Linked DNA regions of Aquibium oceanicum. The protein of the gene in region 1 binds, or shares a complex with, the protein of each later gene. Links are inferred from orthologs where the notes say so. Each region holds a gene or a part of one and is shown in the gene's direction. Other genes may lie near its edges.

Region 1 (11,488 bases):
CTTCAACTCGAGGGTGACCTGCACCGCCCCGACCAGTCGAAGGTCGACGCGGTCGACGACGCCTGGGACCGGTTCGAGAGTTTTGCCGCCTACGACGCCTTTACCCGCGCCTGGCTGCTCGCCGCGCGCCGCGTGCTGAAGCCCAGCGGCACGATCTGGGTGATCGGCTCCTACCACAACATCTTCCGCGTCGGCGCGTCCTTGCAGGACCTCGGCTACTGGATCCTGAACGACGTCGTCTGGCGCAAGACCAACCCGATGCCGAATTTCCGCGGCCGCCGCTTCCAGAATGCGCACGAGACCATGATCTGGGCGACCCGCGACCAGAACGCCAAGGGCTACACCTTCAACTACGACGCCCTGAAAGCGGCCAACGACGACCTGCAGATGCGCACGGACTGGCTCTTTCCCATCTGCACCGGCGGCGAGCGGCTGAAGGACGAAGCCGGCGCCAAGGTGCACCCCACGCAAAAGCCCGAGGCCCTTCTCGCCCGCGTGCTGATGGCGTCGAGCCGGCCGGGCGACGTGGTGCTCGACCCCTTCTTCGGCTCGGGAACCACGGGCGCGGTCGCTAAGCGTCTCGGCCGCCACTTCGTCGGCATAGAGCGCGAGCAGGCCTACATCGACGCCGCAACGGCGCGCATCGCCGCCGTCGAACCGCTGGAGGCACCCGAACTCGCCTCGATGACGGGAAAGCGCGCCGAGCCGCGCGTCGCCTTCGTCAGCCTCATCGAAAGCGGGATGATTGCGCCGGGGACCCTCCTGTCGGACGCCCGCCGCCGCTGGACAGCCAGCGTGCGTGCCGACGGCACGCTGGCGATCGGCTCCGAGGCCGGCTCAATCCACCGCATGGGCGCCCGCGTCCAGGGCCTCGACGCCTGCAACGGCTGGACCTTCTGGCACTACGAGGCAGGCGGCAAGATGCAGCCGATCGACGACCTGCGCCGGCAGGTCCGGGACGGGATGGTCGCAGCTGGGGCTTGAGACTCAGGCTTTGTAGTGGAAGCGGCAACTGACGATCGCGATCGCCTCGTGGTCGCCGGCTCCGGTGATGCGATAAACGAGACGATACGCGATCCGAGCGAAATCAATTTCGCGCGGCGACCGGCCATACGCCGGCCCGCCCGAGATCGCGCCTCAGCGTGTCGGGATCGGTGAACAGCACCGCCTGCCAGCCGGCCGCCTTGGCGCCCTCGACGTTCTTCGGGCTGTCGTCGATGAACAGCGACCCCGCCGGGTCGAGCCCGAAACTCTCGGCGTGAAGGTCGTAGATCGCCCGGTCAGGCTTGATCAGCTTCACCTCGCCCGAGACCGTCACGCCGCGCGGCCGCGTCAGGAAGGGAAACCGCGCCTGCGCCTCCGCAAAGGTGTCGGTGGCGAAGTTGGTCAGCATGGTCACGTCGCGGCCGGCCTCGATCAGGCCCAGCATGATCTCCACCGACCCGTCATAGGCGTGCGGCACCATCTCGTGCCAGAAGCGCCGGAAGGCACGGATGTTCTCCTCTTCGTCCGGATGCTGCGCGATCAACAGCGCCTCGGCCTCCTCCCAACTGCGGCCGCGGTCCTGCTCAAGGTTCCAGTCCGACGTGCAGACGTTGGCGAAGAACCACTCCCTCTTCGCCTCGTCGGGGATAACGCGGCTGAACGGCAGGTTCGGATCGTAGTGGATCAGCACCCGGCCGATGTCGAACACGATATGGCGGATCTCCGGCATCAGTTTCTCCGTTGCTGGCGGTTCTGGACCGGCTTCAGCGTCGCGCCCGGTATCGCAGCTTCGATCGCCTTTTTCATGACGGTTGGCAGGGCCTCGCTGTGGATATCGGCGGCGGCCGACCACCAGCAGCCGTCCGGCGCAGCGCGGTCGATGTTCGCCCGGTAGACCGAAAGACGAAGCTCGAAATGCGTGAAAACGTGGCCGACCATTCCCGCCGGCTCCCATTCGGCCTCGAACGGCGCGGCCTCCAGCCCCGGCTCCCCGTCCTGCCGCGAGGTCCAGCCCGAAGTCGGCGGCTCGCTCATGCCGCCTAGCAGGCCGGTCTCGGGCCGCTTGCGCAGGAGGATCGCGCCGTCGTTTCGCTGCGCGACGAAGGCGGCGCCGAGCCGCTTGGGCTTCTCCGCCTTCGGCGCCTTCACCGGAAAGCGCTCCGGCTCGTCCCCGAGAAAGGCGAGGCAGTCCCCATTCACCGGACACAACGCGCAGGCCGGTCGCCTGGGCGTGCAGATCGTGGCGCCGAGATCCATCGTCGCCTGCGCGAAATCGCCGGGGCGTGCGGCCGGCAGGATGGACTGCACGAAGGCGCGGATCTGCGGCTTGGCCGCCGGAAGCGGTGTGGCGATCGAGCGCAACCGCGTCGCGACCCGCTCGACATTGCCGTCGACCACCGCGACCGGACGATCGAAGGCGATCGCGGCAATCGCCGCCGCGGTGTAGTCGCCGATGCCGGGCAGCGATTTCAAAAGGTCGAGATCCGCCGGAAATTCTCCGCCGAACCGCTCCACCACCGCCTCGGCGCATTTCTTGAGGTTCCGTGCCCGCGAGTAGTAGCCGAGCCCGGCCCATACCTTCATGATGTCGTCGCCGGGCGCGCCGGCCAGCGCCCGCACGCTCGGCCAGCGGCTGGTGAAGGTCTCGAAATAGGGCTTCACCGCCTGCACGGTCGTCTGCTGGAGCATGATTTCGGACAGCCAGACGCGGTAGGGGTCGGGCCGCTCGCCTGCGGCGATGCGGGCCGGCGGCAGGCGCCAGGGCAGGCTGCGGTGGTGCCGGTCGTACCAGGCAAGCAACTGCGCCCCGGTGGCGCGCGCATCGGCGGATGCACCCTTTGGATTTAACTTCGCCATAGACATGCGGTAGGGTCGCGCTCCAGCGGCATCAGGATCGGTCGCGGCATAGCAGACCCGCCGCCGGTCAGGAACAGCATCATGGCGGCCAGACCCCGCAGCAACCAGCCCGTGCCCGTCAGCGATCTGGCGAGCGACATCATCGACCCGGTCCTGCGCAAGCGCGCCGGCGTCTCGATCGGCCTCGTCCAGTCCTGGGACGAAATAGCCGGGGCGAAGCTCGCGCGGTCGAGCCGACCGGAAAAGATCGTATGGCCGCGGCGGCTGCACGAGGAAGACCCTTTCGAACCGGCCACGCTGGTCATCGCCTGCGAGGGCGCGGCGGCCCTGCATCTCCAGCACGAGACCGGCGAGATCATCGGCCGCGTCAACGCCTTTCTCGGCTTCGCGGCGATCGGACGTATCAAAATCGTGCAGAAGCCGGTGCTCGCCCATCGCGGGCCCGAGCCCGCAAAGTTGCGCGAACTCGACCGAGAGGAGGCATCGCGGCTTGCGCGATCCGTCGGCGGCATCGAGGACGAAAGCCTGCGCGCATCGCTGGAGCGGCTTGGGCGTTCGGTGCTCGGCTCCCGCAAGTAAACTCCGAGATTCCGGATCGCCGGGGGCGTCATAGCGCCATCGTGAAGCCCGGCACGCGGATTCGTGCTGGGAACCGGCGCCCGCTTGCCTTAAATACCGCCCAACTATGGCTTATTGAATGCAAGAAGCCGCACAATCGCAACAATGGTCGGGTGATTCGCAAATGGTACGTTCGATTTCGCGTCGTCAGGTGGTCGGTGCGCTGGCAATGTTCTCGGCTCTTCCGCTGATCGCTTCGTGCAGCGATTCGGTGGGTGAAGCGCAGGCGCAGTCGCCCACCGGAACTGCTCCCAAACCGGCCGGCACCGTCGACATGTCGGATCTGATGAAGCCCGGCGCGCTGCCCGACAAGGTGATGGGCCAGCAAGACGCGCCGGTCACCATCGTCGAATACGCATCGATGACTTGCCCGCATTGCGCCCATTTCCACGAGGCGACGCTTCCGGCGCTGAAGGAGAAGTACATCGACACTGGCAAGGTGAAGCTGATCCTGCGCGAATTTCCCTTCGACCCGCGCGCCGAGGCAGGCTTCATGCTGGCGCGCTGCGCCGACGACAAGTATTTCCCGATGGTCGACGTGCTGTTCGCCCAGCAGGATGCGTGGGCGCCGGTCAAGGATGCTCGCACCGCGCTCCTGCAGATCTCGCGCCTGGCCGGTTTTTCACAGGAGTCCTTCGAGGCTTGCTTGACGAACCAGCAGCTTCTGGAGGATGTCAGGTCGGTGAAGGACCATGGCGTGGAACTGGGCGTGGATTCGACACCGACATTCTTCATCGACGGCAAGCGGTATCCGGGGGCGCTCACGATTGACCAGATGTCGGCGATCATCGATCCGCTGCTCTGACGTCGCCCTGACGGGCGGGCGGGGCAAGACCGCGCCCGCATTGCGCGGCGGGCCGGCCTGATGCACTTTTCCCGCCTCCGTCTCCTCGGTTTCAAATCCTTCGTCGAGCCCGCCGACTTCATGATTGAAGGCGGGCTGACCGGCGTGGTCGGCCCCAATGGCTGCGGCAAGTCCAATCTTGTCGAGGCCCTGCGCTGGGTCATGGGCGAGAATTCTTACAAGAACATGCGCGCGTCCGGCATGGACGACGTCATTTTCTCCGGCTCGGGCACACGGCCGGCACGCAACACGGCCGAGGTCACGCTCTTTCTCGACAATGCCGAGCGCAAGGCGCCACCCGCCTGGAACGACGCCGACGAGTTGCAGGTTTCGCGCCGCATCGAGCGCGAGGCTGGCTCCGTGTACCGCATCAACGGCAAGGAAGCACGTGCCAAGGACGTACAGTTGCTCTTCGCCGACCAGTCGACCGGCGCGCGTTCGCCTTCGATGGTCGGGCAGGGCCGCATTGGCGAACTGATCCAGGCCAAGCCCCAGGCGCGCCGGGCGCTGCTCGAAGAGGCGGCCGGTATCTCCGGTCTCCACTCGCGCCGGCACGAGGCGGAGCTTCGCCTGCGAGCAGCGGAGCAAAACCTCGAACGGCTCGATGACGTCACCCGCGAACTCGAGGCCCAGATCGAAAGCCTGAAGCGCCAGGCGCGGCAGGCCTCCCGCTTCAAGAATCTGTCGTCCGAAATCCGCCAGGCCGAGGCGATCCTGCTCCACCTGCGCTGGTCGCAGGCCAAAGCGCAGGAAGCCGAGGCGCAGTCGGCGCTCTCGGCCGCGACTTCGCTCGTCGGCGAACGTGCGCAGGCGCAGATGAACACCGCCAAGGATCAGGCCGTCGGCGCCATGAAACTGCCCGAACTGCGCGATGCCGAGGCTGCCGCGGCCGCCGCGCTCCAGCGCTTGACCATCGCCCGTACCCAGATCGAGGAGGAGGCCGAGCGCCTGCGCGCCCGCACCGCCGAGCTCGACAAGCGCATTGCCCAGCTTGACGCCGACATGGCGCGCGAGGAGCGCATGGTGCGCGACAATGCCGAGACGCTGGCGCGGCTTAGCGAGGAAGAGGCGGTCCTGAAGAGCGAGCAGGCCGGCTCCACCGATCGCGAGGCCTCCGCGCGTCTCGCGCTGGAGGAGGCGACGCAGCGCCTCGCCGCCAGCGAAGCCGCGCTTGCGAAGGTCACGGCGGAACGCGCCGAGGCCAATGCCGCGCGCACCCAGTTCGAGCGCGCCGTGCGCGAGCATTCCGAGCGCAGGACGCGCCTCGACCGACAGCTTGGCGAGGCCAGGGCCGAAATGGAGACGATCGCCGCGCGGCTTTCCGCGCTGCCGGACCCGGCCGAGAAGAAGCGCCTCGTCGAACAGGCAGAAGTGGCAGTCACGGAAGCCGAGGCGGCTGCGGTCGCCTCCGAACGGCGGGTGAGCGAGGCGCGCTCGAAGGAAGGATCGCTGCGGCCGCTGGTGCAGGAAACGCGGGCCGCGTTGCAGCGCATCGAGACCGAGGCGCGCACGCTGGCAAAGATCCTGAATGCCGGCTCCTCCGATCTCTTCCCGGCGGTGCTGGAGCAGATAAAGGTGGATCGCGGATACGAGACCGCGATGGGTGCCGCCCTCGGCGAGGACCTCGACGCACCGCTCGACCGGGCGGCGCCCGCGCATTGGGGGGGGATCGACGTCACTGACGGTGACCCGCGACTTCCCGAGGGCGTTTCGCCGCTGGCCGACAAGGTGCGCGCGCCGGGCCAGCTCGCCCGTCGCCTGGCGCAGATCGGCATCGTCGACAAGGACGACGGTTCTCGTCTCCAGGCGATGCTCGCGCCCGGCCAGCGCCTCGTCAGCCGCGAGGGTGCCGTCTGGCGCTGGGACGGGTTCGTCGCCGGTGCCGACGCGCCGACCGCCGCCGCGCAGCGGCTGGCGCAGAAGAACCGGCTGGCCGAGCTCGACCAGGAGGCATCAGCGGCCGGCGCCAAGGTGCGGGAGGCGGAAGCCGTGCTCGCCGAAGCGGAAGCCGCCGTACGTTCGCTGGTCGACGCCGAGAAGGCGGCGAGAGAGGCCTGGCGTGCCGGCCAGCGCGCGCTCGGCGCGGCCCGCGACGAACTCGCCAAGGCGGAGCGTTCCGCCGGGGAGCTCGCGACCCGCCGGGCCGCCTTGCAGGAAGCACTGGCGCGCATCGAGGAAAGCCGCAACGAAGAGTCGCGACTGCTCGGAGAGGCGGAGGCGGCGCTGTCTGGTGCGCCCGATCCTCGCGACCTCCAGTCCGCCTTCGAGCGACAGACCGCAATCGTGGCGCAGGATCGCAGCGCGGTTGCCGAAGCGCGGGCGGCCAACGATGGGCTGAAGCGCGAGGCCGAGGCCCGTGAGCGCCGACTGGAAACGATCGCAAAGGACCGCGCCACCTGGATATCGCGCGCGGAGAATGCCGACCGCCAGATCGCCGCGCTCGGCGAGCGCCGCACCGAGGCGGCGGCCGAGCGCGAGGCCATGGCCGACGCTCCGGACGACCTCGACCAGCGCCGCCGCGCCCTCATGTCACAGCTATCGGAAACCGAACGCAAGCGCCGCGAGGCCGCCGACCGGCTGGCGGAAGCCGAGACGCGGCAAGCCGCGCTCGACAAGGCCGCCAACGCGGCGATCCAGGGGCTGGCCGAATCGCGCGAGGCGCGCGCCCGCGCCGAAGAACGCCTTACCGCAGCCGACGAACGCAGCCGGGACGCCGAGGCGCGTATCCAGGAGGCTCTGGGCGTCCAGCCGCACCTGGTGATCCGCCAGACCGGCCTCGCCCCCGGTGATCCGCTCCCCGACATGGTAGAGGTCGAGCGCAAGGTCGATCGGCTCAAGATCGAGCGCGAGCGGCTCGGTGCCGTCAACCTGCGGGCGGAGGATGAGCAGCGGGAACTGTCCGACCGCCTGGAACTGATCGTCTCGGAGCGCGAGGACATCGTAGAAGCGATCAAGAAGCTGCGCCAGGCGATCCAGAGCTTGAACAAGGAGGGCCGCGACCGGCTGCTCGCCGCCTTCGACCAGGTCAACGCCCAATTCCAGCGGCTGTTCACCCACCTTTTCGGCGGCGGCACGGCGGAACTCCAGCTGATCGAATCGGAGGATCCGCTGGAAGCCGGTTTGGAGATTGTCGCCCGCCCGCCCGGCAAGAAGCCGCAGACCATGACGTTGCTTTCGGGTGGCGAGCAGGCGCTGACGGCGATGGCGCTGATCTTCGCCGTCTTCCTCACCAATCCCGCGCCGATCTGCGTGCTCGACGAGGTCGACGCCCCGCTCGACGACCACAATGTCGAGCGCTTCTGCAACCTGATGGACGAAATGGCGCGCACCACCCAGACGCGCTTCGTCATCATCACCCACAATCCCATCACCATGGCGCGCATGAACCGCCTCTTCGGCGTCACCATGGCCGAGCAGGGCGTCAGCCAGCTGGTCTCGGTCGACCTCCAGACCGCCGAACGAATCCGTGAAGCGGGATGACTGGCGGGAGACGGCCAGACATTCTCCGACGCGCTCCTGACGCGCGGTCGAATCAACTTGATTGAAGCCATGGTCTTGCGCACGGCCGCATGGCTCGCATCGAGGAAATACCATGGCGACACAGACGAACCCAAGCGCGGAGCACGCCGCGGCACTTTCCTCGGCCCTGCAGGAACTGCACCGGGCGCTGATTCGTGCAGAGATCGGCGACGATCCCACGCTCGACAATCCCTACACGATGCTGTTCGCGCTGATCGGCGACCCGCGATTCGCCTGGATGAAGCCCCTGTCGGAGCTGATCGCCGGCATCGACCAGAGTGTAGTCGACGGGGATGTCGACGAACCCGGCCGGCTGACGACGATCCGCGACGAGGCTGCCGGTTTTCTGGGCGAAGGCCCCAACCCGCCGGCCGGCTTCAGGCTCCGCTACCTGATGGCGGTGCAGAAGGAACCTGCGGTGGGGCTGGCGGCGGGCCGTTTGCGCAAGACGATCGCCGCGATGCCCGGAAAGTCCGGTTGAAAGGTCCGGATCGCATACCCGTCAGATGTGGCGCGGAGGTGGGCCTCCGGCACCATTCTTCGACTCTCGAACCTTATCCGCACTTCCGCCTGGCGATCGAGCGGTCCATCGCCGCGACCTCGCCGATCGCCTTACCGCGTTCCTTGTCGCTGGCGCTGCGATAGTCCGGCACGATCATGCCGACCCCGGGCTCCAGATACTTCGGCCTCTCGCCGGGGACGAGCGCTGGCCCGCTCGCGGTGATCGCGTAGCGCGCAGCGAGCGAATTTCGTTGCGCGATGAGGTCCGGACAGGCGATGGAGTCGTAATGCATCGACGAGACGATCTCGTCGTCCAGCGCCGACGACATGCATCCGCACAGGGCAAACAGCGGCACGGCGAGGACCAGCGCGAACTTCATGGGCTTCTCCGACGGGCGACCAAAGCGGCGGCGTTTCGAAGACTATCCAGTAAATTCCGCCGAAAGAACGACCAATTTCGCGCTACCGCGCCTTCGTGGACCGGCAGATCCCGTCTAGAGGTCGCCCCCGGCCAGCCACCGCCGTCCGCGTTCGTACAGCTTTTCGACCTCCGTACCGGTAAGACCCGGCATGTCGCGCTTGACCTCGTAGCCGATGCCGGTCTGGAGGTAAGCCAGATGGCGATAGCCTTCCGGAAACCGGGCCAGAAGCTCGGGGTCGAGCTTCGGGGCCTTGGTCGGGTCGATCGGGTCGAGCCGGTCCTTCTCGTAGATCGGCTGGCGCAGCACCACGCCCCAGCGGCCGTCGCGCTTTTCCAGGAAATCGTAGAAGCGGCCGGTGCACACCACGTCGCACTCCACGCCTTCCACCGCCGCACGCTGGCTGATCGTCATCTTGGTCTGGGCGATCGCGCGTACCCCGGAGAGGTCGATCGAGGTGCCGCCGAGAAAGTGCAGGATACGCACGCCGTTCTCGAAGCCCTTGCGGCTAACGGCGATGAACTGGTCGGCCGTGCCCTGGAACCAGGTCGCCATCATGCGTCCGTCGTCGTGCCACACGCCGCGGAAGCGCTCCCAGTCGCCGGCGTCGCGCCAAACCGCCCAGTTCTCCACCAGATCCCGGATGGCGAGGCGGTCGATCAGGACGTCGTTCATCGGGCGGTCTCGCGATTTCGATCGTTGGTGACGCCCCTTCTAGGTACCCGGCGCTACCGCGTAAAGGCGGCGGAGCCGCGCGCCTATTCGCCCGATTGGAGAAAATCCTCCCGATGCAGCATCACCATCCGGTCGAGCGCCGCGGCGTCCAACGCATGCGCGAGGCGGTAGATTGTGAGCGTCTTTTCGGGCGACGGCACGCCGCCGTCCCTCAGCGCCGCGAAGAGTCCGTCCATGGCCTCGTGCTGTGTCGTCTCGCCGTAGCTCTCGACCAGGATCGCCCCTTCGCGCGGAAAGTCCGGCGCTGCGCCGCCGATCGAAAACGGCACCTCCGGGACGCCGGCATCCCGTTCGATCACGTGCGCGGCGATGAACGGTGTCCGCGACAACAGCTTCGCCAGCGCGCCGTGCAGCCGGTCTCCCCGGAGATCGACCGTGTCGTCCACTACCACCGTGGCGAGCGCCCCGCCGAGGCCGCCGCCATGCGAGCCGATACGCCGGCCGCAAAGCCGCATGAAGCCGCGGAAATTCGGCCGCATGCTCCGCGACCAGTCCGTCGGATTGTCGAGGAGCTTCCGGTAGGGCGCGCTCTCCAGCACCCCGGTGTCCGCTAGGTCATAGAGCGTCAGATAGTCTGGAAGCGGACCCCCGACGCGGCCGTAGCGCCGCGCCCCGATCATCCCCGGCACCGAGATTCGCTCGGGCACGTGTTCGCGGCTGTGCCAGGCGTCGTATTCGCGCCGCACCGCGGGGTCGACGCCGTTCCATAGCGCCAGCATTGCCTTGCCTGAAAGATCGATCGTCCGGCTCCCTTGTCCTGTGTGGACCGTCGAATTGCGCATGCTGTGCCATTAGCGGTCGCAAAAGCGTTTGATCAAGCTTTCCCCGCCCCCTAGTGTTCCGGTCCCCGTTCCGCGCGCCACACAGCTCAGGCGTTGGCGCCGGCCGGACGAGGAAACAGCGAAAGCGCAAACCGTACCCGTTGCCGGTATCAGCGCAGGACGATCGACGAAAGGGAGGAAGACCATGCTGAATCTTACGAGAAGGCGCTTCGGCGCCTGGGCCGCCGCCACGATGCTCTTTGTGGGCGGCACCTTCGCCGCGGACACGAGCCTTGCCGCGAACGTCGCGCCGCTCGATCCGCCGCAGACCGTGAAGGTCGCCTACGTGCCGATCATGAAGTTCGCCACGGCCTACGTGGCCAAGCAGCGCGGCATCTTCGACAAATACGGGCTCGACGTCGAGTTCGAGCGGGTGAAATCCGGCACGGAGGCCATCGCCTTCCTCGACCAGGGCAATGTCGATGTGGGCGGCATCGCGATCGTCTCCTCGCTCTGGTCGGCCTGGGACCGGGGCCTCGACATCCGCATCATCGCGCCCGGCGCGCTCGACCCGATGGAGAACGGCCCGACCAAGCTCCTGGTGCGCAAGGACCTGGCCGACTCGGGCGCCATCGGATCGATCGCCGACCTCAAGGGCAAGCGCATCGGGGCTGCGGGCGGTCCGGGCAGCGGCGGCGAGTTCTTCGTCAGCAAGGCGCTCGAACAGGCCGACCTCACCATCCGCGACGTCGAACTCATGAACATCGGCAATGCCGACATGCCGGCTGCGCTGGAGGCGAAGTCGGTTGACGCGGCGCTGCTCAGCTCGCCCTTCTCCGACCAGGCGATTTCGTCGGGCACCGCCGAGGTGCTGGCGCAGGACTTTACCCCGGGCCTGATGACCGTCGCCTTCGTGGCGTCCGGAAAATTCATCAAGGAGCGGCCGGAAGCCGCCGAACGCTTCGTGCTGGCGCTCGCCGAGGCGGCACGGATGATGCAGGGCGACGATTATCTCGCGTCTGAGAACATCGAGGCCTATCTCGCCAACACCGCATCCACCGAGGAGGCGATCCGCCAGGGCAACCCCGTGATATACGATCCCAACGTCGCCATCCCCGTCGAGGGCCTGGCCGACGTCGAGCGCGTGCATCGCGAGAACGGCCGTACCGAGTACGAGGAGCCGCTCGACCTGTCGAAGGCGGTCGACGAGACCTTCACCAGGAAGGCTATCGAGACGCTCGGCAGGATGT
Region 2 (10,329 bases), 1.2 Mb from region 1 along the record:
CCGTGGGACGCGAGGATGCGCCCGTCTTCATCGATCAGGAGGGCGGCCGCGTCCAGCGCATCCGCGCGCCGCTGGCGCCGAGCTATCCGACCGCCGCCGCGCTCGGCGAACTCCATCGGCGCGACACCCAGGCGGGACTGCGCGCGGCCTGGCTGATGTCGCGCCTGCACGCGTTCGATCTCATGCGCTTCGGCATCAATGCCGACTGTCTTCCGGTCTTGGACGTGCCGGTGGAGGGCGCCCACGACGTCATCGGCAACCGCGCCTATGCGAAAGTTCCGGGGGTGGTGGCCGAGATGGGACGGGCGGCGGCGGACGGACTGGTCGCCGGCGGAGTTTTACCGGTGATGAAGCACATGCCCGGCCATGGCCGCGCTTTCGCCGACAGCCATCTTTCGCTGCCGGTCGTCGATGCCGGTCTGGACGAACTGCGCGCCCACGACTTCGCACCCTTCAAGACGCTCTCGGACCTACCGATGGGGATGACCGCGCATGTCGTCTACACGGCGCTCGATGCGCAGAACCCGGCGACCACTTCGGCAAAGGTGATCGGCGAGATCATCCGCGGCGAGATTGGCTTCGACGGCCTGCTCATGAGCGACGACGTCTCGATGAAGGCGCTTTCTGGGGATTTCCGCCAAAAGACGCGCGCGATCCTTGCCGCGGGCTGCGATGTCGTCCTTCACTGCAACGGCGTCATGGACGAGATGCGCGCGGTGGCCGGCGAGGCGTCGGTGCTCGCCGGTCCGTCACTGGAACGTGCCGAACGCGCGCTATCTTTGCTGGGACGACAGGACGGCGCCGACGAGACTGCGGCACGCGAGGAGTTCGCCGCCCTGTTCGAGGCGGTCGCATGAGGAAGAAGCGGATTGGCTGAGGCCGGCAAGGGATCGAAGGGCACGCCCACGCCTCTGGAGCGCCTGTGGGCTCCGGAGGAGGACGTGCGCGAACCCTCCGAGGCGCTCGTCATCGACGTCGCCGGCTTCGAAGGCCCGCTCGACCTGTTGCTGCATCTGGCGCGTAACCAGAAGGTCGACCTCGCGCGCATCTCGATCCTGGCGCTGGCCGAGCAGTACCTTGTTTTCGTCGACACGGCGCGCAAGCTGCGGCTTGAGATCGCGGCGGATTATCTGGTCATGGCGGCATGGCTCGCCTACCTGAAATCGAAGCTCCTGATCCCCAAACAGCCTGGAGAGGAAGGCGAGACCGGCGAGGAACTCGCGGCGCTTTTGCAATTCCGGCTGAAGCGTCTCGAAGCGATGCGCGATGCGGCCGCCCGGCTCGTCAACCGCAACCGGCTCGGCCGCGACGTCATGGCGCGCGGCATGCCGGAGGTCGTGGTGCTGGAGAAACAGACGCGCTACTCGGCCTCGCTCTACGACCTCCTGACGGCCTATGCGATCCAGCGCCAGCGGCAGGCGGTGACGAACGTCCGCATCGCCAGACGAACCGTCTGGTCGCTGCAGGACGCGCGCGAACTCCTGACGCGGCTTGTCGGCCGCATGAAGGACTGGACCGCGCTCGACCGCTTTCTGGTCGAATATCTCGCCCGGCCCGAGGAGCGGGCGACCGCGATCGCCAGTTCCTTCGCGGCGTCGCTCGAACTCGTCCGCGAGGGGGCGCTGGAAATCCGTCAGCATGAGGCTTTTGCGCCGATCTACTTGCGGTCGCGCGCCAAGTCGCCTGGCAGCGAGGTGAGCCATGCCTGAGATCAAGCGTGCCGATGCGACGTTCCCCGACGAACTCGACGATGACGACGATTTCGATCCGGTGGCCGAGAACGACAATCCTGCCGAGCGCCTGCACCTCGCCGAGGCGATACGCATGGCTGAAGCGATCGTCTTCGCTTCCGCCGAGCCGGTGACCGAAAAGGCGCTCGCGGCGCGTCTGCCCGAAGGCATCGACGTTCCCGCCGTGATGGCCGAGATGCAGCGCCAGTACGAAAAGCGCGGCGTCAACCTGGTCCGCGTCGCCGACGCCTGGGCCTTCCGCACCGCCGGCGACCTCGGCTTCCTGATGAGCCGCGACGCGCCGCAGCAGAAGAAGCTCTCGCGCGCCGCGCTCGAGGTCTTGGCGATCATCGCCTACCACCAGCCGGTCACCCGGGCAGAGATCGAGGAGATTCGTGGCGTCGAGACGTCGAAGGGCACGCTCGACACGCTGATGGAAAGCACGTGGGTCCGCATGCGCGGGCGTCGCCGCACGCCGGGCCGCCCGGTGACCTACGGTACGACCACCGCCTTCCTCGACCATTTCGGATTGGCGGAGCTACGCGACCTGCCGGGCGTCGACGAACTGAAGGGCGCGGGGCTGCTGTCTGCGCGCATGCCGTCTAATTTCTTGGTTCCCCTGCCGCCGGCCGATCCGGACGAACTCACCGAGGACGAGGATCCGCTAACCGACATCGATCTGGAGGAACTCGGCCTGTTGACACCCCGCGGCGGGGATGATTGACGAAATCCTTCGTTGCGCGGGCAAGATTCCGCCGCGTTTCGCTCCGACGAAGGCATCATGACGCAATCCACGACAACCCGGTCCGAAAGCGGGCGCGGCAGCCGCTCCCCGACCGGGGTCAGCTTCGCCGCCCGGCTTGCGTTCGACGACATCTGGCATTCCTTCGGTCCAGGTGCCGAAACCCTACGCGGGGTCAGCGTGACGGCGGAACCGGGTGAGGTGCTATGCCTTCTCGGTCCGTCCGGTTCGGGCAAGACCACGCTTCTCAGGATCGCCGCCGGCATCGAGACGCAGACCAGCGGCAGGGTGCTCCTTAACGACCGCGAAATCGCCGGTCCCGCCGTCTTCGTACCGCCGGAAAAGCGCTCCATCGGCCTCGTCTTCCAGGATTTCGCGCTGTTCCCGCACTACACGATCCTCGACAACGTCCGCTTCGGGCTGACGGCGCTGTCCGCGTCCGAGGGGAAACGCGAGGCCATGACCGCCCTCTCGCGCGTCGGGCTCGAGCATCACGCCCGGTCGTTTCCCCACATCCTGTCGGGCGGCGAGCAGCAGCGCGTGGCGCTGGCACGCGCGCTGGCGCCGCGTCCGGCGGTGCTTCTCCTGGACGAGCCGTTCTCGGGCCTCGATTCGCGGCTGAAGGACAGCGTGCGCGCTGAGACGCTCGCGATCCTGCGCCAAAGCCGCGCCACCGCCATCATCGTCACGCATGACGCCGAGGAGGCCATGCGCATGGGAGACCGCATCGCGCTCCTGCGCGACGGGGAACTCGTCCAGGTGGGCCGTGCGGAGGAGCTCTACCAGCGGCCGGCCAATCTCTTCGTCGCCGGCTTCTTCTCAGAACTCAACGTCTTCGACGGACGCGCCGACCACGGCAGCGTCGATACGCCGCTCGGCCGTTTCGCGGCGCCGGGCTTTTCTTCGCCCGAGGACGTGACGGTCGCGGTGCGCCCCACCGCCATCGAGGCGCACGAGTACGAAAAGGATGGCGCGACCGAGGCCAGGGTGATATCCCGGCGCTTCCTTGGCGATGCGGAAATCCTCGAGGCGGCGGTCGCAGGCGCCGAAATGCCGGTGCGGGGGCGGATCAGGTGTGGCGCATTGTCCCCAGGCGCACGCGATATCTGGCTCTCGGTCAGAAAGTCTGATGTGCTTGTGTTTGAAAGACGGGCCGAGAACGCTTAAGTCAGGGTACGAGTTTCTTTCGAAAGAGGATTGTCATGGGTTCCTTCTCGATCTGGCACTGGCTCATAGTGCTCGTGGTCGTGCTGCTGCTCTTCGGGCGCGGCAAGATTCCCGAGCTGATGGGCGACATGGCCAAGGGCATCAAGAGCTTCAAGAAGGGTATGTCGGACGAGGACGAGGCGGAGAAGGCTCGCACCGTCGAGCACCGCAACGACGAAACCGTCGCCACGCCGAAGGAAAAGGCCAGCAAGTCCTGATCCGGGCCTTGGTCCCGCAGAACTGCCTCGCCGGAATTTGAGCCATGTTCGATATCGGTTGGCCGGAGATGCTCGTGATCGCGGTCGTCCTGATCGTGGTCGTCGGGCCGAAGGATTTGCCGCGCATGCTGCGTCAATTCGGCAAGACGACGTCGCAGATGCGCAAGATGGCTGGCGATTTCCGCAAGCAGTTCGATGAGGCATTGAAGGAGGCCGAGCTCGACGACGTGAAGTCGACGATCGACAGCGCCCGCAAGCTGAACCCCGCGGCCGATATCCGCAAGGCGTTGAACCCGATGGAGAAGGCCGCCTCCGATGTGCGCGCCGGCCTCGACGGCCTGATGAAGCCTAAACCGGCCGATATTCCCGCGCCGGACGCGCCCGCCAAGGCGGAGGAACCTGCCAAGTCCGGTGCAACCGCCGGACCGGGCAACGAGGCGATCGCCAGTTCCGCGTCGCAGAAGCCCGCCGCCAAGTCCGAGGCGGCCAAGACCGCCTCGGCAGGCACCGCCAAGTCGGCCAGCAAGCCCGCGACCGCGAAGCAGGCAGCCGCGAGTGCTTCGGCCGCCAAGTCTGAAACGACCAAGTCTCCGGCGGCCAAATCTCCGGCCGCCAAGTCTCCGGCCATCAAGTCTCCTGCCGCAAAGGCGCCCGCCAAGCCCGCCGCTGCCTCCAACTCCGGCAGTCCCGCGCCGCGCAGGAAGCCCGCAGCGAAGAAAACCACCGGGGCCTCTTCGTGAACGTCCATGACGACGACATCGACAAGTCCTCGGCGCCGCTGATCGAGCATCTGATCGAGCTGCGCTCGCGGCTCATGTGGGCGATCGGCGGCTTCTTCGTGGCCTTCCTGGTCTGCTTCTTCTTCGCCAAGCAGCTCTTCAACCTCCTGGTCATCCCCTTCCAGTGGGCGACCGGCTGGGCGGGACTCGATCCGACGAATGTCGACCTGATCTACACCGCGCCGCAGGAATTCTTCTTCACCCAGATCAAGCTCGGCATGTTCGGTGGCCTCGTGCTCGCCTTCCCGCTGATCGCGGCGCAAGTCTACAAGTTCGTCGCGCCGGGCCTTTACAAGAACGAGCGCGGCGCCTTCCTGCCATTCCTCATTGCCTCGCCGATCCTGTTCCTGATCGGCGGCGCGCTTGTCTATTTCTTCTTCACCCCAATGGTGATGTGGTTCTTCCTGTCGATGCAGCAGGTCGGGCCCGACAACGAGATCCAGATCTCACTGCTGCCGCGCGTGTCCGAGTATCTCGGTCTCATCATGACCCTGATCTTCTCTTTCGGCCTCGTGTTCCAGCTCCCGGTCGTCACCACGCTCATGGCGCGCGTCGGCCTGCTCACGGCGGCGGGCCTGGTCGACAAGCGCAAATACGCCATCGTCATCGCCTTCATCGTCGCTGCCGTGCTGACCCCGCCCGATCCGGTGAGCCAGCTCGGGCTCGCCATCCCGACCATCCTCCTCTACGAGGTGTCCATCTGGCTTGCCCGCCGCGTGGAAAGAAACCGCAGCAGGGAAGCGGCGGCGAAGGAAAAGCGCGAAGCCGACGAGGCCGCTGAGTCTTCCTGATCCATATCGAAGGTGCTTGCTCGCGGTGCTGCGTTCGACAAAAGCGCAGTGCAGGGCAGGCGCCTGAATTCCGAACGAGAGAGGCGGGCCCGGCTGAACGACCTCCGTCGTAGGCATCGGCAGGCCAGTCCACCAACCCGCGTTGCCAAGCTATTGCAGCGGGCGCGAACCTCAAGGGGCGCCAGCCGTGGCGCCGCTAGCGCCAGCGTTCCGTACGCCTGCGCTCAGCCGATCCGCGTTTCGCCCTACGGCATCTGCCTCACCGGCGCGCGGTCGTCATCGCACTGCCCCGACAGCGCTTTGCGCGGCGTACACTTCCCGTTCCTTCCTCATGTTCGGCAGGAACACGGCGAGCAGGCCGATCATCGGCAGGAACGAACACACGCCGTAGACGAACTCGATGCCCTTCGCGTCGGCGACGACGCCGAGCACCGCCGCGCCCAGGCCGCCGAGGCCGAAGGCGAAGCCGAAGAAGATGCCGGCAATCATGCCGACCCGTCCGGGCACCAGCTCCTGCGCGAAGACGACGATCTGCGGGAAGGCGGAAGCCAGGATCAGGCCGATGATGGCGGTCAGGATCGGCGTCCAGAAGAAGTTCGCATAGGGCAGGATCAGCGTGAAGGGCAGCACGCCCAGGATCGAGAACCAGATCACCGTCTTTGAGCCGAAGCGGTCCCCGATCGGGCCGCCCATCACGGTTCCGACCGCGGCGGCGCCGAGGAAGATGAAGAGCAGGATCTGTGCGTCCTGCACCGAGACGCCGAACTTCTCGATGACGAAGAAGGTGTAGTAGCTCGAGATCGAGGCCATGTAGACGTGCTTGGAGAAGACCAGCGCGATCAGCACGGCGAGCGCGGTCACGACCTTCTTGCGCGGCAGGGTTACGGCTGGTTTCGGCGCCGGGCGCTTGGCACTGGCGGCGCGGTAGCGCGCGTACCAGCCGCTGACGCGCCACAGCACGATCATGCCGACCAGCGCGATGACGGAGAACCAGGCGACCGAGCCCTGGCCCCGCGGAACGACGATGAAGGCTGCGAGTAGCGGCCCGATTGCCGTGCCGAAATTGCCGCCGACCTGGAACACCGCCTGCGCGAGACCGTAGCGCCCGCCGGACGCCAGCCGCGCCACCCGCGAGGATTCGGGGTGGAAGATCGCCGAGCCGAAGCCGATGAAGGCCGCGCCGAGAAGCAGCAGCGGATAGGTCGCGGCGCTGGAAAGCAGCAGCAGGCCCACCAGCGTCGAACCCATGCCGAAGGGCAGCGAATAGGGCATCGGCCGCTTGTCCGTCGTCATGCCGATCAGTGGCTGGAGCAGGGACGCCGTGACCTGGAAGGTCATGGTGAGCAGGCCGATCTGCCAGAAGGCCAGACCGTAACCGTCCTTGAGCATCGGATAGATCGCGGCGAGCAGCGACTGCATGACGTCGTTGAGGAGATGGCAGAAGCTTACCGCCAGAAGCACGGCATAAGCCGTGCGCTCGGGTGTCATGACGGGGGCGCTGGTCGTGGCGGTGGTGTCGGTCACGTCGAAGGTCCTGCAATGGGTACGGCTTTGCAGCTCGCCTTATAGGCACGTTGATTGCGACCTTCTTTCGTGCTTTGGTCCGTTTGTTTCGCGAGTGGGCCAATTCCGGATGACGACACCGACGTTCTCGATAAGCGCTTCGACGATCGAATCGGACGCTCGGCACGGGCGGCGCGTGGAATGGCTGGAGAGGACGGCGGGTGATGTGCTCGCCCTTTCGGATCTCTATTCGGACGGCCATCGGGTGCCCGAACATCGGCACAACCGCTGCCAGCTTCTCTATGCGCGCAGCGGCGTCGTGCTGGTGAAGACGGGGCAAGGCCGCTGGATGGTCCCGCCCGACCACGCCATGTGGATCCCGTCGGGCGTCGACCATTCCGTCGACATGCTGGGCAGCGTGCGCATGCAATCGGTCTACGTGAACCCGGCGGCAACGAGCGGAACGCCCAACGGCCTGCGCGTCGTGGCGCTCACGGACCTGATGCGCAGCTTGATCGCCGAAGCCGCCGAACGCGCGCAAGATGCCGCGCCAGACCCGCGCGACGAACTAGTGATGGCGTTGATCGTGAAGGAAATCCCGCGGCTGCGCGAACTGCCGCTCGGCCTGCCGCTGCCGGCCGATCCCAAGCTCGCACGGCTCTGCCGCGCCTTCGTGGAGCGACCCTCGCCGCAGGCGACCATCGACGCCTGGGCCGACGCGGCCGGCATGAGTCGGCGCAGCTTCACCCGCGCCTTCCAGCGCGAGACGGGCTTGAGCCTTTCCGTCTGGCGCCAGCAGGCCTGCCTGTTCGCCGCCCTGCCGCGACTGGCGGAAGGCGTGCCCGTGACGGGCGTGGCGCTCGACCTCGGCTACGAGAGTGTGCCGGCCTTCACCACGATGTTCCGCCGCATGCTAGGGGCGGCGCCGCGCGACTATTTCCGCAATGCCGGGGCCGCACGGGAAAGCGCTTGACCTTCCAGTCACTGGAAGGACTACGCATGGTCCCCATATGACAGGGACAAGACCATGAACCATTCCGATCACAGCCATCATACGGACGCAGCATGCTGCTCGGGGCAGGGCGCCTCGGCTCCGGCGCTGCTGCGCGACCCGGTCTGCGGCATGACGGTCGATCCGGCGAAGAACAAGCCGACCGCGTCGCTCGACGGGCACGACTATCACTTCTGTTCCGAAGGTTGCCGCACCAAGTTCCTGGCCGCGCCGCAGGATTTCATGACCGCAACCGATCCGGTCTGCGGCATGAGCGTCACCCGTGCCGACGCCAGGCACTTCGCTCGCCACGAGGGGCGGGGGTTCTACTTCTGCTCCGCCCGCTGCAAGGAGAAGTTCGAGGCGGAGCCCGAAAAATACCTGGCCGGCGTGCCCGCGCCCGAACCCATGCCGGAGGGCACGAAGTACACCTGCCCGATGCATCCCGAGGTGATCAGCGACAAGCCGGCCGCATGCCCGAAATGCGGAATGGCGCTGGAGCCGATGGGCATCCCGACCGGCGACGAGGGGCCGAACCCGGAACTGGTGGATTTCACCCGACGCTTCTGGATCAGTGCCGCGCTTTCCATCCCGCTTCTTCTCATCAGCATGGGGCCGATGGTCGGGCTGCCCTTCCGCGGCTGGATTGGGGAGCCCGCGGCGACCTGGATCGAGCTGCTGCTCGCGGCACCCGTGGTGCTGTGGGCGGCGATCCCCTTCTTCCACCGCGGCTGGCAGTCGATCGTCAACCGTAGCCCCAACATGTGGACACTGATCGCCATCGGCGTCGGTACTGCCTTCGTCTACAGCGTCGTCGCAACGCTGGCGCCCGGCATCTTCCCCCACCAGTTCCGCGGCCATGGCGGGGCGGTGCCGGTCTATTTCGAGGCCTCGGCGGTGATCGTGGCGCTGGTGTTCCTCGGACAGGTGCTCGAACTGCGCGCCCGCGAGCGCACCGGCTCCGCGATTCGCGCCCTGCTCGATCTCGCGCCGAAGACGGCGCGGCGGCTTTCGAAGGACGGGTCGGAGGACGACGTGCCGCTCGATCAGGTGCGGATCGGCGATCGGCTGCGCGTGCGACCGGGCGACGGCGTGCCGGTCGACGGGACCGTGCTCGAGGGCCGCTCCTCGGTGGACGAATCCATGATAACCGGCGAGCCGGTCCCGGTCGAGAAGACGCAAGGCGAGGCCGTGACAGGCGGCACGCTGAACAAGACTGGTTCCTTCATCATGCGGGCCGATCGGGTCGGCTCCGACACCGTCCTGTCGCAGATCGTGGGCATGGTCGCCAAGGCGCAACGCTCGCGCGCCCCGATCCAAGGCATGGCCGATCGGGTCGCGGCCTTCTTCGTGCCGGCCGTGGTGCTCGTGGCTGTAATCGCCTTCGTCGCATGGTCGCTGCTCGGGCCTCAACCGGCCATGGCCTACGCCATCGTGTCAGCGGTCTCGGTGCTCATCATCGCCTGTCCCTGCGCGCTGGGGCTCGCCACTCCGATGTCGATCATGACCGCGACCGGGCGCGGCGCGCAGGCCGGCGTTTTGATCAAGGACGCCGAAGCGCTGGAGCGGTTCGCCAGGGTCGACACGCTCATCGTCGACAAGACCGGTACGCTGACCGAGGGCCGGCCAAGCCTGACGGACGTCGTCGCGGTGGACGGGTTCTCGGAAGGAGAAATCTTGTCGCTCGCCGCAAGCCTGGAGCGCGGATCGGAACATCCGCTGGCCGAGGCGATCGTGGAGGGCGCACGCGAACGCGGCGCGGACCTTTCCGATGCAAGCGCCTTCGATGCGGTCACCGGCAAGGGCGTCTCGGGAACGGTCTCCGGCCGTCAGGTCGCCTTGGGCAATCGGGCGATGATGGACGACATCGGCGCCGAAGCCTCCGCGCTCGACGACCGGGCGGACGCCCTGCGAGCCGAGGGCAAGACGGCGATGTTCGTCGCGGTCGACGGCCGTATGGCGGGCATCGTGGCGGTGGCCGACCCGATCAAGGAGACGACAGCGGACGCCATCCGCGCGCTGCACGAAAGCGGCCTCAAGATCATCATGGCGACCGGCGACAACGAGCGCACCGCGCGCGCGGTTGCCGAAAAGCTCGGCATCGACGAGGTTCGCGCCGGCATGCTGCCGGAAGGCAAACAGAAGCTGATCGAGGATCTTCGCGCCAAGGGCGCAAGCGTCGCCATGGCCGGCGACGGGGTCAACGACGCCCCCGCGCTCGCCGCGGCCGACGTCGGCATCGCGATGGGCACGGGTGCAGACGTGGCCATGGAGAGCGCCGGCATCACCCTGGTGAAGGGCGACCTGAACGGCATCGTGCGGGCGCGCACACTGGCGCAGGCGACGATCCGCAACATCAAGGAGAACCT

Evidence for each region.
Region 2: the proteins of BSQ44_RS07490 (region 1) and BSQ44_RS13355 are in contact, whole or in part, in a crystal structure (PDB 3ZGX), measured with the Bacillus subtilis proteins. The link is inferred for Aquibium oceanicum from one-to-one orthologs.

Annotation. Positions count from the first base shown.
Region 1 is NZ_CP018171.1:1,487,457-1,498,944, forward strand. The notes cover bases 4,015-7,983. They hold BSQ44_RS07490 (chromosome segregation SMC family protein), read left to right. Parts: upstream 4,015-4,324; coding sequence 4,325-7,783; downstream 7,784-7,983. Other genes in these bases: BSQ44_RS07485 (DsbA family protein), read left to right, coding at 4,015-4,264; BSQ44_RS07495 (hypothetical protein), read left to right, coding at 7,896-7,983. In the rest of the region: BSQ44_RS07465 (site-specific DNA-methyltransferase), read left to right, coding at 1-984; BSQ44_RS07470 (HAD family hydrolase), read right to left, coding at 1,088-1,714; mutY (A/G-specific adenine glycosylase), read right to left, coding at 1,714-2,841; BSQ44_RS07480 (DUF721 domain-containing protein), read left to right, coding at 2,923-3,420; more of BSQ44_RS07485, read left to right, coding at 3,584-4,014; more of BSQ44_RS07495, read left to right, coding at 7,984-8,303; BSQ44_RS07500 (hypothetical protein), read right to left, coding at 8,377-8,703; BSQ44_RS07505 (nuclear transport factor 2 family protein), read right to left, coding at 8,818-9,417; BSQ44_RS07510 (hypothetical protein), read right to left, coding at 9,501-10,259; BSQ44_RS07515 (ABC transporter substrate-binding protein), read left to right, coding at 10,444-11,488. UniProt on the Bacillus subtilis protein: Required for chromosome condensation and partitioning.
Region 2 is NZ_CP018171.1:2,727,386-2,737,714, forward strand. The notes cover bases 1-2,810. They hold BSQ44_RS13355 (segregation and condensation protein A), read left to right. Parts: upstream 1-911; coding sequence 912-1,709; downstream 1,710-2,810. Other genes in these bases: nagZ (beta-N-acetylhexosaminidase), read left to right, coding at 1-857; scpB (SMC-Scp complex subunit ScpB), read left to right, coding at 1,702-2,454; BSQ44_RS13365 (ABC transporter ATP-binding protein), read left to right, coding at 2,512-2,810. Outside these bases: more of BSQ44_RS13365, read left to right, coding at 2,811-3,639; BSQ44_RS13370 (twin-arginine translocase TatA/TatE family subunit), read left to right, coding at 3,675-3,896; Sec-independent protein translocase protein TatB, read left to right, coding at 3,992-4,636; twin-arginine translocase subunit TatC, read left to right, coding at 4,633-5,466; BSQ44_RS13385 (MFS transporter), read right to left, coding at 5,743-6,990; BSQ44_RS13390 (AraC family transcriptional regulator), read left to right, coding at 7,100-7,942; BSQ44_RS13395 (heavy metal translocating P-type ATPase), read left to right, coding at 7,997-10,329. UniProt on the Bacillus subtilis protein: Participates in chromosomal partition during cell division. May act via the formation of a condensin-like complex containing Smc and ScpB that pull DNA away from mid-cell into both cell halves.